DNA from 3 places in the Streptomyces sp. bgisy100 genome. Region 1 is predicted to be linked to each of the others. Evidence: riboswitches for the same ligand, from Rfam matches in the RefSeq annotation. Region 1 holds a riboswitch; each other region holds the start of a gene.
The links. A riboswitch is a leader RNA that binds a small molecule or an ion and turns the genes downstream of it on or off. The one in region 1 is predicted to bind cobalamin.
Positions count from the first base shown of each region.

Region 2: linked by a shared signal. The riboswitch ahead of AC3EQ1_RS16275 (ribonucleoside-diphosphate reductase subunit alpha) and the one ahead of AC3EQ1_RS28380 (SCO2321 family membrane protein) in region 1 are both predicted to bind cobalamin.
Region 3: linked by a shared signal. The riboswitch ahead of metE (5-methyltetrahydropteroyltriglutamate--homocysteine S-methyltransferase) and the one ahead of AC3EQ1_RS28380 (SCO2321 family membrane protein) in region 1 are both predicted to bind cobalamin.

Region 1 covers NZ_JBYITE010000062.1:9,355-13,923, reverse strand. Annotated here, with positions in the region: gene AC3EQ1_RS28390 (CbiQ family ECF transporter T component) at 1-645, opposite strand, end outside; gene AC3EQ1_RS28385 (SCO2322 family protein) at 642-1,370, opposite strand; gene AC3EQ1_RS28380 (SCO2321 family membrane protein) at 1,556-2,881, opposite strand; adenosylcobalamin-variant (AdoCbl-variant) riboswitch at 3,056-3,150, opposite strand; gene AC3EQ1_RS28375 (Strvi_7410 family MBL fold metallo-hydrolase) at 3,444-4,499, opposite strand.
Region 2 covers NZ_JBYITE010000021.1:17,498-22,066, forward strand. Annotated here, with positions in the region: gene mctP (monocarboxylate uptake permease MctP) at 1-760, shown strand, start outside; gene AC3EQ1_RS16270 (thioesterase family protein) at 922-1,299, opposite strand; cobalamin riboswitch at 1,504-1,627, shown strand; gene AC3EQ1_RS16275 (ribonucleoside-diphosphate reductase subunit alpha) at 1,778-4,171, shown strand; gene AC3EQ1_RS16280 (ribonucleotide-diphosphate reductase subunit beta) at 4,171-4,569, shown strand, end outside.
Region 3 covers NZ_JBYITE010000079.1:1,984-6,552, forward strand. Annotated here, with positions in the region: gene metE (5-methyltetrahydropteroyltriglutamate--homocysteine S-methyltransferase) at 1-1,775, opposite strand, end outside; cobalamin riboswitch at 1,946-2,134, opposite strand; gene AC3EQ1_RS30085 (ATP-binding protein) at 2,233-2,652, opposite strand; gene AC3EQ1_RS30090 (helix-turn-helix domain-containing protein) at 2,812-3,948, shown strand; gene AC3EQ1_RS30095 (substrate-binding domain-containing protein) at 4,422-4,569, shown strand, end outside.

The DNA of each region.
Region 1 (4,569 bases):
CCGCACCACGTCCGCGACGAGGTTCGGGGCGAACGTCATGGCGACCACCACCGCGACGCCCACCTCGTACAGCGCTCCGGGGAGGGATTTGAGGAGCCGGGCGGGGTTGGCGAGGGCGTTCGCCGCGCCGAGACAGGCGAGGAGCGCGGCCAGCTTCACCCCGTCGTAGAACGCGAAGACCAGGGACTCCAGCGTGACCCGGCCCCCGATCCGGACCCCCCGCGCCCAGTCGGGAAGCGGCACTTCGGGCAGGGTGACCAGCGTGGTGCTGCCCGGGATCGGTGAGCCGAGGATCACCGAGAAGACCAGCCGGATCACCACCACCGACAGGCCGAGCAGCAGAAACGCGCGGTAACTGCGGGCCCAGGGCGCGTCGGTGCGGCGCACGGCCACGACATAGCCCGCGACGGCCACGATCAGACCCAGCAGCAGCGGGTTGGTGGTCCGGGACGCCGCGGTGGCGAGCCCGAGGGCCCACAGCCACCACGCCCCGGCATGCAGGGCGTTGCTGCGCGTCGCCTCCGGCGCCCGCCGGCCCGTGGGGAGCTTCCGGGCCCACCCGGGGCGGGACCGCTGTGCCGGTGCGGAGGTCCGGGTGTCCGTCTCCGGGGCCCGCGCGGGCGCCCGGCCGTGCTCGCTGCTCATCCGCGGCGACGACGGGCCTGCCACCCGGCGGCGGCACCGAGGGCCAGTACGGCGGCGAGACCGGCGATCAGTCCGACGGACGGGCCGTCGTCACCGCCGTCCGTCTCCGACGAGGACGGGGAGCCCGCGGACGCGGACTTCCCGGCCGGGCCGTCGCTCTTGCTCGACTCGCCCCCGCCGTCGGCGACCTGTTCGCCGCAGCCCTTCTTCGGATAGCCGGAGACGGCGCAGAGCAGGGCGCCGGAGTCGTAGCGGAGCGGCTTCGCCACCGCCGCCAGCACCTCCGCGGCCGTCGCGTCCTGAGGGACGCTCGCGCACTCCGTACGGGACGTCGGCGGGTGCTCGCCGTCGGGCGCGTCCGCGGCCGTGCCGAAGTCCAGCACGACCGCGACGCGCTTGCCGCCCGCCTTGGTGGAGGTACCGGCGCAGACGGTGTCGAAACGGGCCGAGCCGCGCGGCTGTTCGGCATCCTTGGAATCCGCGCTGACGGCGAAGCGGAAGCCGCGCACCTCGCCGTCCGCGGGGCGTTCGGTGGCCGGGCCCTGGGTGGCGTACACCCAGTTCCCGCCCTTCCGGTCCCAGAACGACCAGTAGCGGTAGCCCTGGGCGTGGGCGGGCGCGGCGCCGAGCACGGCGAGCGCGGCCCCGGCCACGACGGCCGCGACAGCGACCCGGGCCGGGGCCGGACGGCCGGACCGCGACCGGAACGACGACCGGAACCCCATTCGGAACCACATCAGGAACAGAGACCGGAACCCCGTCCGGTGCTCACGGCCGAGGCCGGATGCGTGCCCGGTTACCGGGCCGGATGCCTGCCCGGGTACGAGCCCGGATCCGTGTTCGCCCTCGATCCCCGACACCGTCACGCTCCCGCCCCGCTCCGCCGCACCGCGCACGCCCACCACCATGCCTACGCCTTCTTCTTGCGGCCGCTCAGCAGGAAGCCGATCCCGATGCCCGCGACCAGGAACGCGCCGACCGTCCAGGCCGTCGACATGCCGTCCGAACCGCCCTCCTTGGCGTCCTGCGCGTCGCCGCCGTCTTCCGGGGCCTGCGCCGCCGGCTTCGGACCGGTGGCGTTCAGCTGCCGGACCAGGTCCCGCCCGCCGAAGTCCCGCGGGTCGGCGCCGGTCGCGTGGGCGGCGATGATCAGCGAGCCCAGGCCCGCCGGGTTGTCCTTCGACCAGGTCCGGGAGTGCCGCTCCAGCCAGGTGAGGGGGGAGCGGGCGGCGTCCAGGTAGCCGCCGGCCGCCAGGGCGATGACCGCGTCCGCCGTGTTGGCGTAGTCCGGGGCGGGCTTGTCGGCGCCCGGGGCGACGGCCGTCAGATGCCCGTCGGTCTTCTTCATGGCCGTGGCGAGGTACGCGGCGGAGGCGGCGGCCTTCGCCTCCGTGGCCGGCTCGTCCTTCGCGTCAGCGGATCCGCAGTCGAGCGGCTCGGCGTGCTGGGCGGCGCTCTTGATGGGCGGACCCAGCTGCAGTCCCCTGCCGACCAGGGCGAGCGCCCCGGCCGCGGTCGCGTCCGCGTTGGGCGCGAGCTTGCCCTTCTTGTCCGGCTGGTAGGCGAAGGCTCCGCGCTCATCCTTGTCGGCGTCGCAGCCGAGCAGGAATCCGTCCAGCGCCTCGTACGCCGACGTCTTCCCCTTCCGGGGCTTCACATCCGACGCATTCTCCCCCGCCGCGATGAGCGCGCCGATCACCAGCGAGGTGGAGTTGGCGTCGCTCGGGTCACCGGGGAAGTAGCTCCAGCCGCCGTCCTTGTTCTGCAGGGACTTCAGCCAGTTCACGGACTTCTTCACGGCGTCGCCGTGGCCGCCGAGCGCGGCCAGCGCCTGCACCGCGAGTGCGGTCGCGTTGCTGTCCACCGGAGTCTTCTTGTCGCACTCCTGGTCCGCGTCCGCGCGGAACTCCGCGAAGCCGCCCGAAGCGCACTGCTGGCCGGCCAGCCAGTCCACGGCCTCGGGGGCCGGCGTGACCTTCACCGTGTCCTGGGCGATCAGGGCCACCGACTGCCGCCAGACGGCGTCGAACTTCGGGTCCTTGGTGCCGTACAGCCCGGCCGGGAGCTTCGCCGGAGCCGCGGGCTTCGGTGAGTCGGCGGCGGACGCGGCCGGAGCGGCGGTCACGCACAGGGCGGCGGAGGCGGCCGTCAGCGCGACGGCGCGACGCAGTCTGCTGTGCCGGGACGGACCGCCCGGCCGGGGGCGCGGGGATATCTCCCCGGGGTGATGCAGCATCGGGCGGTGCCTTTCGGTGAGCGGACGCGGCCGGATCCGCTGCGCACCGCGCGGCCGTGCGGACGGGAGCGTGCGCACGCGGCGGGGCACCGGGCTCCGGCTCCGTATTCCTCGACGGTGCCGGTCCCCGGGCGCGGCCGTGGGACGGCCCGTCCGGAGACAGGAGCCGGTCACATCCGCCAGGGCACTCCGACTCGACGCCGTCGCGGCGCCTCACGGTTGCGGGTCAGTGCCGGAATTGCACCGGCTTTCCCCTGAGGGATGCGGTATCGACTGGCACACTCTACCGGCCCGTAGCAAGGGGCCCATGGGCGCCCGATGTCCCGAGCCGCCCGGGGGTGCATCGGAACCCGCCCAAGCACCCCGCCGGCCCCGCACCCGCCCCAGCACCCCGCCGGCCCCGCACCCCGCCGGCCCCGCCCCCGCGCCGCCCGGCACACGGCGCGCCCCGCCCCGCCTCGTACCGACCCGCCGCGCACGCGCCCCCGCACCGCCCCACGGGGTCGCACCGCCCGACCGTCCGCCCGGCTCCCTCTCACCGCCCGCCGCCCGGGAACTCCCCTCACACCGCCCGGTACGTCACCGGCTCGCTGCCCGGCACCGGCTCCGCCCGTCCCAGCGTCACCAGGCGCCGCAGATGCGCCTCCGCCTCCGAGACGGCGATGTTCCGTGACCCGGGGGAGATCTGCTCCCAGGGCCGGTTCCACTCCATGGCCTCGGCCAGCTGCCACGGGGTGAGCGCGCGGGCCCGCAGGAGGTCCCGCAGCCCGGCCAGCCGCGCCTCGTGGTGCGCCAGGAGCTGCCGCACCCGGGCCGCCGCGTCCGGGAAGGCGTACTGGTGGGCGGGCAGCACCTCGGCCGGGGCGAGGCGGCCGATCCGCTCCAGGGAGTCGAGGTAGTCCCCGAGCGGGTCGGTGACCGTGACGGCGTCGGGGTCCTCGTAGAGGCCGATGTGCGGACTGATGGTGGGCAGCAGGTGGTCGCCGGAGAACAGCCGGCCGTGGCCCGTCCGCCCGGCGGCCGGATGGTCCTCCTCCAGGTGCAGGCAGACATGGCCGGGGGTGTGCCCGGGCGTCCAGACGGCCCGCAGTCTCCGGCCCGGCAGATCGAGCAGTTCGCCGGGGACGACGGCGCGGTCGGGCAGTGCGGCCCGCAGACCGGGCAGCGCCGGATCCCGGCCGGACCCCCGGGCCGCGCGCAGCGGACGCAGATGATCCTCCGGCGCCCCGGCGGCTTCGAGCTTCCCGATCAGGTGGTCGAGCCAGAGCGCGGGCCGGGCCGCGCGGACCCGGCGCACGACCCGCGTGTCCGCGGGGTGCATCGCGATCCAGGCCCCCGACGCCTCGCGCACCCGCCCGGAGAGCCCGTGGTGGTCGGGGTGATGGTGGGTGACGAGCACGCCGTGCAGCTCGGTGACGGACGTGCCGCACGCCGCGAGTCCGGCGACGAGGGTGTCCCAGGAGGCCGGGTCGTCCCAGCCGGTGTCGATCAGAACCGGTCCGCGGCCGGTGTCCAGAAGGTGCACCAGCGTGTGGCCCAGCGGGTTGTCCGGGATCGGGACGGGGATGCTCCACACCCCGCCGCCGTGGTCGGTCACCGGGGCGGCCGGTTCCGTCATGGAGCCCTCCTCCATGGAGCCCCGCCCAGCGGATCGCGCCCCGAGCGAGCGGTGGAACGCGTTCTCCACC
Region 2 (4,569 bases), on a different contig from region 1:
GCCGCTGTACTCGCTGATGCTGGGGCTGCTGGCGTTCCTCGGCTTCATGGCGATCGCCGCCGGGATCAAGGTCAAGAACGGCCAGCTGGCCATCCCGCAGCTGTTCGAGAACATGTTCCCGTCCTGGTTCGCGGGCGTGGCCTTCGCGGCGATCGGGATCGGCGCGCTGGTTCCGGCGGCCATCATGTCCATCGCCGCGGCCAACCTCTTCACGCGGAACATCTACAAGGACTTCCTCAAACCGGACGCGACGCCCGCCCAGGAGACCAAGGTCTCCAAGCTCGCCTCGCTGCTGGTGAAGGTCGGCGCGCTGGCCTTCGTCCTCACCATGGACAAGACCGTGGCCATCAACTTCCAGCTGCTGGGCGGCATCTGGATCCTCCAGACGTTCCCGGCCCTGGTGGGCGGCCTGTTCACCCGGTGGTTCCACCGCTGGGCGCTGCTGGGCGGCTGGGCGGTCGGCATGATCTACGGCACCCTCGCGGCGTACGGGGTGCCGAGTCCGACCAATCCGGCCCAGAAGCACTTCGGCGGCAGCGCGGACGCCATCCCGGGGATCGGTGAGATCGGTTACATCGGCCTCACCGCGTTCGTCCTCAACGCCCTCGTCACGGTGGTGCTCACCTTCGTGCTGCGGGCGGTGAAGGCGCCCGACGGCATCGACGAGACCACCGCGGCCGACTACACCGCGGACGCGGGCGAACCGGGCGTGGAGACCGAACTGCCGCCGGCCACCGCGGGGGCGCCGGGCGGGCACTGACCCCGGCCGGTATCCGGCTCGACGCGAGCCTGCGGGCCGTCGCCTCCGACACGGGGGCGGCGGCCCGTCGGCGTGTCCGGGGCGCCGCGCGCGGGGGCGGGCGGTACGGGCAAAGCCGGCGGCGGGGCCGGGCGAAGCTGCGCGGACGGGTCCGCCGGACCTCAGAGACGCGCCAGGAACCGGTCCCGGTCGACGATCACCCGGGTGATCTCACCGGTGGCCAGCAGCCGGCCGGCGCCGTCCTGGGCGGCCACGGTGAACCGCACCAACCGGCCGTCGAGGTAGGTGACTTCCGCGGTGGCGGTGACGGTCGCCCCCACCGGTGAGGCCTTGAGGTGGTCGACCTGGACCCGGGTGCCGACCGAGGTGCGGCCGGGCTCCAGCGCGCCCGCGAGCGCGTCGACGGTGGCGGCCTCCAGCAGGGCCAGCAGGCCGGGGGTCCCCAGGACCGGGAGGTCGCCGCTGCCGAACTCCGCGGCGGTGTCGGCCTCGCTGACGGTGTGTTCCGCGGAACCCCGCGCACCGGTCCTCAACGTCATGCCGGACAGGCTAACCGACGCGCCGGGTGACCCCGGCGGGTGATCCGCGAGCGATCCCGAATGGGAATCCGGGCGGCCCGCGGGACGCGCTTCCCCGTCCCCCCGGGCCTCGGCGCCGTTACCACATCTGTTCCCCTGCAAAGCGCACCACCCGAACCCCTGACACAAGATGTGGTGTTGCGTGCGGACCGCGACACAAGATGTATGCTCTTGCTCGCTGTCGTCGCAGGGGAATCCGGTGCGAATCCGGAACTGTCCCGCAACGGTATGAATGCGCTGGAAATGCGCACTTCCAAGTCCGAGGACCTGCCGGCGGCCTGCCCGGATCGACCGAACCGGGCGACGAAATCGTCCGGGCCTCGCGGGTTGGGCCGGTGGACGCTGCGCGGTGCGCTGCCCTGTTCCGGGGTGAGGTGTGCCCGTTCGGCGCCCGTCGTGTCCGTCCGTGCGGCCCCAGCCGAGCGAGGGAGAGCACCACGTGACCATCGCGCCCGCCGATCCGGCTTCAGCCGCCGCACCGGTGACCGAGGCAGACGGCCCCGGCACCGCGCTGCTGCGTACCCTGACCGACCTCACCGCCGATCTGCCCGCGACCGACCCGGGCCGGGTCGCCGCCGCCGCGCTCCGCGGCCGCCACGCGGGCTCCGACGAGGCCGAGTTGCGGGAGCTGGCGACCGAGGCGGCCGCCGGCCTGATCGCCGAGGACCCGGAGTACTCCCGGCTCGCCGCGCGCCTGCTCACCCGGGCGGTCGCCGACGAGGCCGCGAGCCAGGGCGCGGTCTCCTTTTCCGCCTCGGTCGCCACCGGTCACCGCGAGGGTCTGATCGCCGACCGGACCGCGGAGTTCGTCCGCGCCCACGCCTCCCGGCTCGACACGCTCGTCGAGGTCGCGCTGGCCGACGGCGCCGACGACCGCTTCGGCTACTTCGGACTGCGCACGCTGCACAGCCGGTACCTGCTGCGGCACCCGATGACCCGCCAGGTCATCGAGACCCCGCAGCACTTCATGCTCCGGGTGGCCTGCGGGCTGGCCGAGGACGGTTCGGACCGCGCCGTCGACGAGGTCGCCGCGCTCTACCGGCTGATGAGCCGGCTGGACTACCTGCCCAGCTCCCCCACGCTCTTCAACTCCGGCACCCGGCACCCGCAGATGTCGTCCTGCTACCTGCTCGACTCCCCGCTGGACGAGCTCGACTCCATCTACGACCGCTACCACCAGGTCGCCCGGCTCTCGAAGCACGCGGGCGGCATCGGCCTGCCGTACAGCCGGGTCCGCTCCCGCGGCTCCCTGATCCGGGGCACCAACGGGCACTCCAACGGCATCGTGCCGTTCCTGCGGACCCTCGACTCCTCGGTCGCCGCGGTCAACCAGGGCGGCCGCCGCAAGGGCGCGGCCTGCGTCTACCTGGAGACCTGGCACGCGGACCTGGAGGAGTTCCTGGAGCTGCGCGACAACACCGGTGAGGAGGCGCGCCGCACCCACAATCTCAACCTGGCCCACTGGATCCCGGACGAGTTCATGCGCCGGGTCGAGGCCGACGCCGACTGGTCGCTGTTCTCCCCCTCCGACGTGCCGCAGCTCGTCGACCTGTGGGGCGAGGAGTTCGACGCCGCGTACCGGGCGGCGGAGGCCGCCGGGCTGGCGCAGCGCTCGGTCCCGGCCCGCCAGCTGTACGCCCGGATGATGCGCACCCTCGCGCAGACCGGCAACGGCTGGATGACCTTCAAGGACGCCGCCAACCGCGCCGCCAACCAGACCGCGGAGCCCGGCCGGGTCATCCACTCCTCGAACCTGTGCACCGAGATCCTGGAGGTCACCGACGACGGGGAGACCGCCGTCTGCAACCTCGGCTCGGTGAACCTGGGCGCCCACCTGGGCGCGGACGGAGAGATGGACTGGGAGCGGCTGGACGCCACCGTGCGCACCGCCGTGACCTTCCTCGACCGCGTGGTGGACATCAACTTCTACCCGACCGAGCAGGCCGCGGCGTCGAACGAGCGGTGGCGGCCGGTGGGCCTGGGCGTGATGGGCCTCCAGGACGTCTTCTTCCGGCTGAAGCTGCCCTTCGACTCCCCCGAGGCGTCCCGGCTCTCCACGCTGATCGCCGAGCGCATCATGCTGGCGGCCTACGAGGCCTCCTGCGACCTCGCCGAGCGGCACGGCCCGCACCCGGCGTGGTCGGCCACGCGCGCCTCGCGCGGCGTGCTGCACCCGGACCACTTCGGGGTGGAGCCGACCCTGCCGGAGCGCTGGGCGGCGCTGCGCGCCCGGGTCGCGGCCACCGGCATGCGCAACTCCCTGCTGCTCGCCATCGCGCCGACGGCCACCATCGCCTCGATCGCGGGCGTGTACGAGTGCATCGAGCCGCAGGTCTCCAACCTCTTCAAGCGCGAGACGCTGTCGGGTGAGTTCCTCCAGGTCAACTCCTACCTGGTGGAGGAGCTGAAGGAGCTGGGTGTGTGGGACGCCCAGACCCGGGAGGCGCTGCGGGAGTCCAACGGCTCGGTGCAGGAGCTGAACTGGATCCCGCAGGAGATCCGGTCGCTGTACCGGACGGCCTGGGAGATCCCGCAGCGCGCGCTGATCGACATGGCGGCGGCCCGTACGCCCTACCTCGACCAGAGCCAGTCGCTGAACCTCTTCATGGCCTCCCCGACCATCGGCAAGCTCAGCTCGATGTACGCCTACGCCTGGAAGAAGGGCCTGAAGACCACGTACTACCTGCGGTCGCGCCCGGCGACCCGGATCGCGCGCGCCGCGGGCGGCAGCGGAGCGGCTGCCGCGCCGATCCCCGTCCAGCAGACGGCCGAAGCGGCGGACGCCGTCGCCTGCTCCCTGGAAAACCCCGAGTCCTGCGAGGCCTGCCAGTAATGTCCACCCACACCACCGAGATCGCGGCGGACTCCACCGCCGAGAAGAACCTGCTCGACCCGGGCTTCGAACTGACCCTGCGCCCGATGCGCTACCCGGACTTCTACGAGCGCTACCGCGACGCGATCAAGAACACCTGGACCGTGGAGGAGGTCGACCTCCACTCGGACGTGGCCGACCTGGCCAAGCTCTCCCCCGGTGAGCAGCACATGATCGGGCGGCTGGTCGCGTTCTTCGCGACGGGGGACTCGATCGTCGCCAACAACCTGGTGCTGACGCTCTACAAGCACATCAACTCGCCCGAGGCGCGGCTCTACCTCTCCCGGCAGCTCTTCGAGGAGGCCGTCCACGTCCAGTTCTATCTGACGCTGCTGGACACCTACCTCCCCGACCCGGAC
Region 3 (4,569 bases), on a different contig from region 1:
ACCTGGCGGGCGGTCTCGGCGCGCGGCTGGTCGTCGCGGACGAAGGACCAGGCGAGCATCGTGACCGGGCCGGTGAGCATGCCCTTGACGGGGCGTTCGGTGAGGGACTGCGCGTAGCGGGTCCAGCGGACCGTCATCGGCTCAGGCCGGGAGATGTCGCCGGCCAGGACCGGCGGACGGACGTAGCGGGTGCCGTAGGACTGGACCCAGCCGTGCCGGGTGGCCAGATAGCCGGTCAGCCGCTCGGCGAAGTACTGCACCATGTCGTTGCGTTCGGGCTCGCCGTGCACCAGCACGTCGATTCCGGCCCGCTCCTGGAAGGCGATCACTTCCTGGATCTCGGCCGCGATGCGCTTGTCGTACGCCTCGCCGTCGATGCGGCCGGCGCGCAGTTCGGCGCGTGCCGTGCGCAGCTCGCCCGTCTGCGGGAACGAGCCGATGGTGGTGGTCGGCAGCAACGGCAGCCCCAGATGCGCCCGTTGGGCCGCCGAGCGCTCCGGGTACGACGCGGACCGCCGGCCGTCGGCCTCCGTGACGGCCGCGGCGCGGGCACGCACGGCCGGGTCGTGGGTGAGGGGTGAGCCGGTGCGGGAGGCCAGATCCGCACGGTTGGCGGCGAGTTCGGCGGTGATGGCGCCGGTGCCGTGCGTCAGCCCGCGGGCCAGCGTGACGATCTCGGCGGTCTTCTGCCGGGCGAACGCGAGCCAGCGGGCGATCTGCGGATCGATGTCCCGCTCGGCCGCGGCGTCCAGCGGCACATGCAGCAGTGAGCAGGAGGAGGCGACGTCCACCCGGCCGGCGAGGCCGAGCAGGGTGCCCAGCGTCGTCAGGGACGCCCCGAGGTCGTTGATCCACACATTGCGGCCGTTCACCACACCGGCCACCAGCCGCTTGCCGGGCAGTCCGCCGACCGCCGCCAGATCCTCCAGGTTGCCGGCGGCGGTACCGGTGAAGTCCAGGGCCAGTCCCTCGACCGGTGCCTTGGCGAGCACCGGCAGCGCCTTGCCCAGCCGGTCGAAGTACGAGGCCACCAGCAGCTTTGGACGGTCCGCGGCGCCCCCGAGCTCCCGGTAGGCGCGGGCGGCGGCGTTCAGCACGGCCGGGGTGCGGTCCTGGACCAGGGCGGGCTCGTCCAGCTGGACCCACTCGGCCCCGGCGGCCCGCAGCGCGGCGAGCACCTCGGCGTAGACCGGGAGCAGCCGGTCCAGCAGGGTGAGCGGATCGAAGTCGTCCGGCACCTCCGGTCCGGGCTTGGCCAGCAGCAGATAGGTGACCGGTCCGACGAGCACCGGACGGGCGGCGAGACCGAGTGCCAGGGCCTCCCGCAGCTCGGCCGTCTGCTTGCCGGGGTCGGCGGCGAACACCGTGTCCGGGCCCAGTTCCGGCACCAGGTAGTGGTAGTTGGTGTCGAACCACTTGGTCATCTCCAGGGGCGTGACGTCCCGGGTACCGCGCGCCATCGCGAAGTAGCCGTCCAGCGCGTCGGCCTCGACCGCCGCGCGGTGCCGGGCGGGAATCGCGCCGACCATGACGCTGGTGTCCAGGACGTGGTCGTAGTAGGAGAAGCCCCCGGTGGGGACCTCGTCCAGGCCCGCGTCGGCGAGCTGCCGCCACTGGGAACGGCGCAGCCCGGCCGCGGTGTCGTGCAGGGCGCCGGCGGTGACCGTGCCCTTCCAGTAGCCCTCGACGGCCTTCTTCAGCTCCCGGCCCGGGCCCTGCCGCGGGTAGCCGTGCACGGTGGCCCGTGCGGTGGCGGCTGCGGATGTGCTGGTCACAGAACTCTCCTTCGCGAGTGTGCTCCTGAGAACCCCGGCACGGGCCGAGGGCGCGAAGGGACGACCGGACGGCGGGCCGTACGCGGTGCTGCCGCGGTACCCGCCTGCTTCCGTACGCCGACCCGCCCTCGAGGTCACCGGGATCTCCGCGCGCCGGGTGGGCGAGCGGGCAACGGGCAGGTCTTCGGACTCGCGGGCACGTCTGCCAGGGCAGACCCCTACTGGCCGTCGCTTCCCAGGCCCGTCGGACCCAGTGCGTATGACGGCGGTCGTTCCCACTCACCGCTGCGGGGCAGTCCCGGAATTCCACCGGGTTCCCTCTTGCGACGCCCTGCCTGGCGGACAGGGCGAACCAGCTGCACCGGCCACCCTAGTCCGGTCCCGCGCTGTGGTCAGTACCGTTCACATGCCGGACCGGCGTGCGCGGTTCCCGGCCGACGCCGTCAACGGTCCGGAGTCAGTCGTTCTTCTGAGCGCACTCGGCCCACACCCGCTTGCCCCACGGCAGCGGGTCGGTCCCCCAGGCCTCCGCCAGCTCCCCGACGAGTGCGAGGCCGCGCCCGCTCTCGTCCGTGGCACCGGGGTTTCCGCGCACTGGACAGGCTTGGGAGAAGTCCACGACGCCGATCCGCACGCGCCGCGCCTCGGGGCGGTCGATGACGACCCGGATCGATTCTCTGCGTGCGTGCCGGACGGCGTTGGACACCAGCTCGGAGACGATCAGGGTGCCGTCGTCGGCCAAGTCGTCCAGACCCCAGGCGGCGAGTGCGACACGCACCAGGCGCCGGGCGGCCGCGGCGCTCCGGGGCTCGCGCGGCAGGGTCTCGCTGTATCCGGGGCAGCCGGTCGGGCGGGCCTGCGTTGTCGGTTGCGGCATGTCGGTCTGCTCTCTCGGATCGGCCGAGCCCCGGGGCCGGTCGCACGGTCGCCGGGGCGCTGTGCGTTCAGGGAACCGCGTTCCCGATCGAGGGGAGGGGCCGCGCGGGAGGCCAGGGGAGGGGCCAGGACGAGTAGCTTGGTCGCAGGGAGGCACCGCATGAACGACCAAGCGGGACGCGCCCGGTTCGGCGCCCATCTGGCGGGCCTGCGCAAGCGGGCGGGTCTCTCGCAGCGCTCGCTGGCGCTCCGGTTGTGCGTCACTGCCGGGATCACCACCTTGACGCGTCACGAGGTCTCCCGGTGGGAGTGCGGCGGGCGCATCCCGGACGCTTGGTTACCGCCGCTCGCGCATGTGCTCGGGGTGCCACTGGACGGACTGGAGCGGGAAGCCGCGCGGGCCCGGGGCGAAGCCGAGCCGCAGGTCTGCGCCGACCGTGAGCCGGACACCTACGTGCAGGACGCCGTGGGGTGGCTGCTCGCGCATGACAACCGCCACGGCGGGGACCATGTGGCGGACGCCGCCGCGCAGGTGTGGGAGGCCGAACGGGGCCGGATCACCGGCGACGACAAGCAGCACCTCGCACAGGTGGCGGAGATCGGGGAAGTGGCCGGCTGGCTGCTCCACGACGCGGCCCGGTTCCACGAGGCGCGCTCCACGCTCGCGGAGGCGCACACCCTGGCCCGCCTCGCCGGTGACGCCCCGCTGGAGTGGTTCATCCTGGACCTGATCGCCATGATCGACGTGCACACCGACCGTACTGGTGAGGCCATGGCGATCACGGAGGAGATGCTGACCGGCCGTGAGGTACCCGGCCGTGTGGCGCTCATGGCTCGCGTACGGCGCGCACGGAGCCTTGCGCAGGCCGGAGACCGAGGCCGGGCGCTGGACGCCCTGGAGCGGGCCACAGGGGGTCTCCAGGACTCGGTACAGGCCAACGACCCCGCGTTCACGTGGTGGATCGACAGCACCGAAGTGGAGCTGCACACCGGCGAGGCGCTGCTGAGCCTCGGAGACCCGCGCGCGGCGCTGCCGCACCTTCAGCGGAGTTCGGAAGGTTCCAGGGGAGGCGGGGGCCGCCGGGAGTTCGGCAACGTGCTCGCGGAGCTGACCGCCTTGGTGCAGCTCGGCGCGTGGCGGGATGCCGAAGTGCCGCTCCTCCGGCTGGAACCGATCCTGCGCACGGTCACGTCGTCCCGGACCCGTGTCCGCCTCCGGTCCACGCTGCGCGCCATCGGCTGCGACGCCCCGTCGTGGCTCGCGGTCACCGCCCGCGAGGTGGCAGCAGCGGGGTAGGACGCGTGCCGGCCGGCTAGGGGCACCTGTGGCATGCGTAACCGGGCCACCCCGGCTTGCGCCGTACCCCCGTCGGTTCCTGGAGCGGGGCAGTCGGCGGCACCGGCCACCCCAGTCCCCTCCGACCCCGCGGTCAGCACCGTTCACCTGCCGGACCGGCGCCGGTGGGTTTCCGGCCCGGTTCCGCCCTGGCCATCGACGGACACGGCAGTACGTTCGTCCCGTACCCGGCGACCGGACCGTACCCGGCGACCGGACCGTACCCGGCGGCCGGACCGGAACCGGCGAGCCGGTCCCCGGCCGGAGCGGACGGGCCGCTCAGTGACCGAACCGGCCGAGCCCGTGCCCAACTGCCCTGCCGGGTACGCACGGTGAATCAGTGACCGACTGAATGAGTGAACGATGAACCTCCAGGGCAGGCAGACGGTGATGCTCTCCGGAGACATCGAACAGCGAGAGTTGGGGTGGGGCGCATGGCACACAGCACGGAGTGGACGTTCACCGACGACCGCGGCCGGGTGGCGACGGCCCGGCGGACACCGGCGACCGTGGTCGCCTACATACAGGCCGGGGCGACTCTGAGCGACCACGGCATCCAGCCGGCGGGGATCTTCGGCTCCA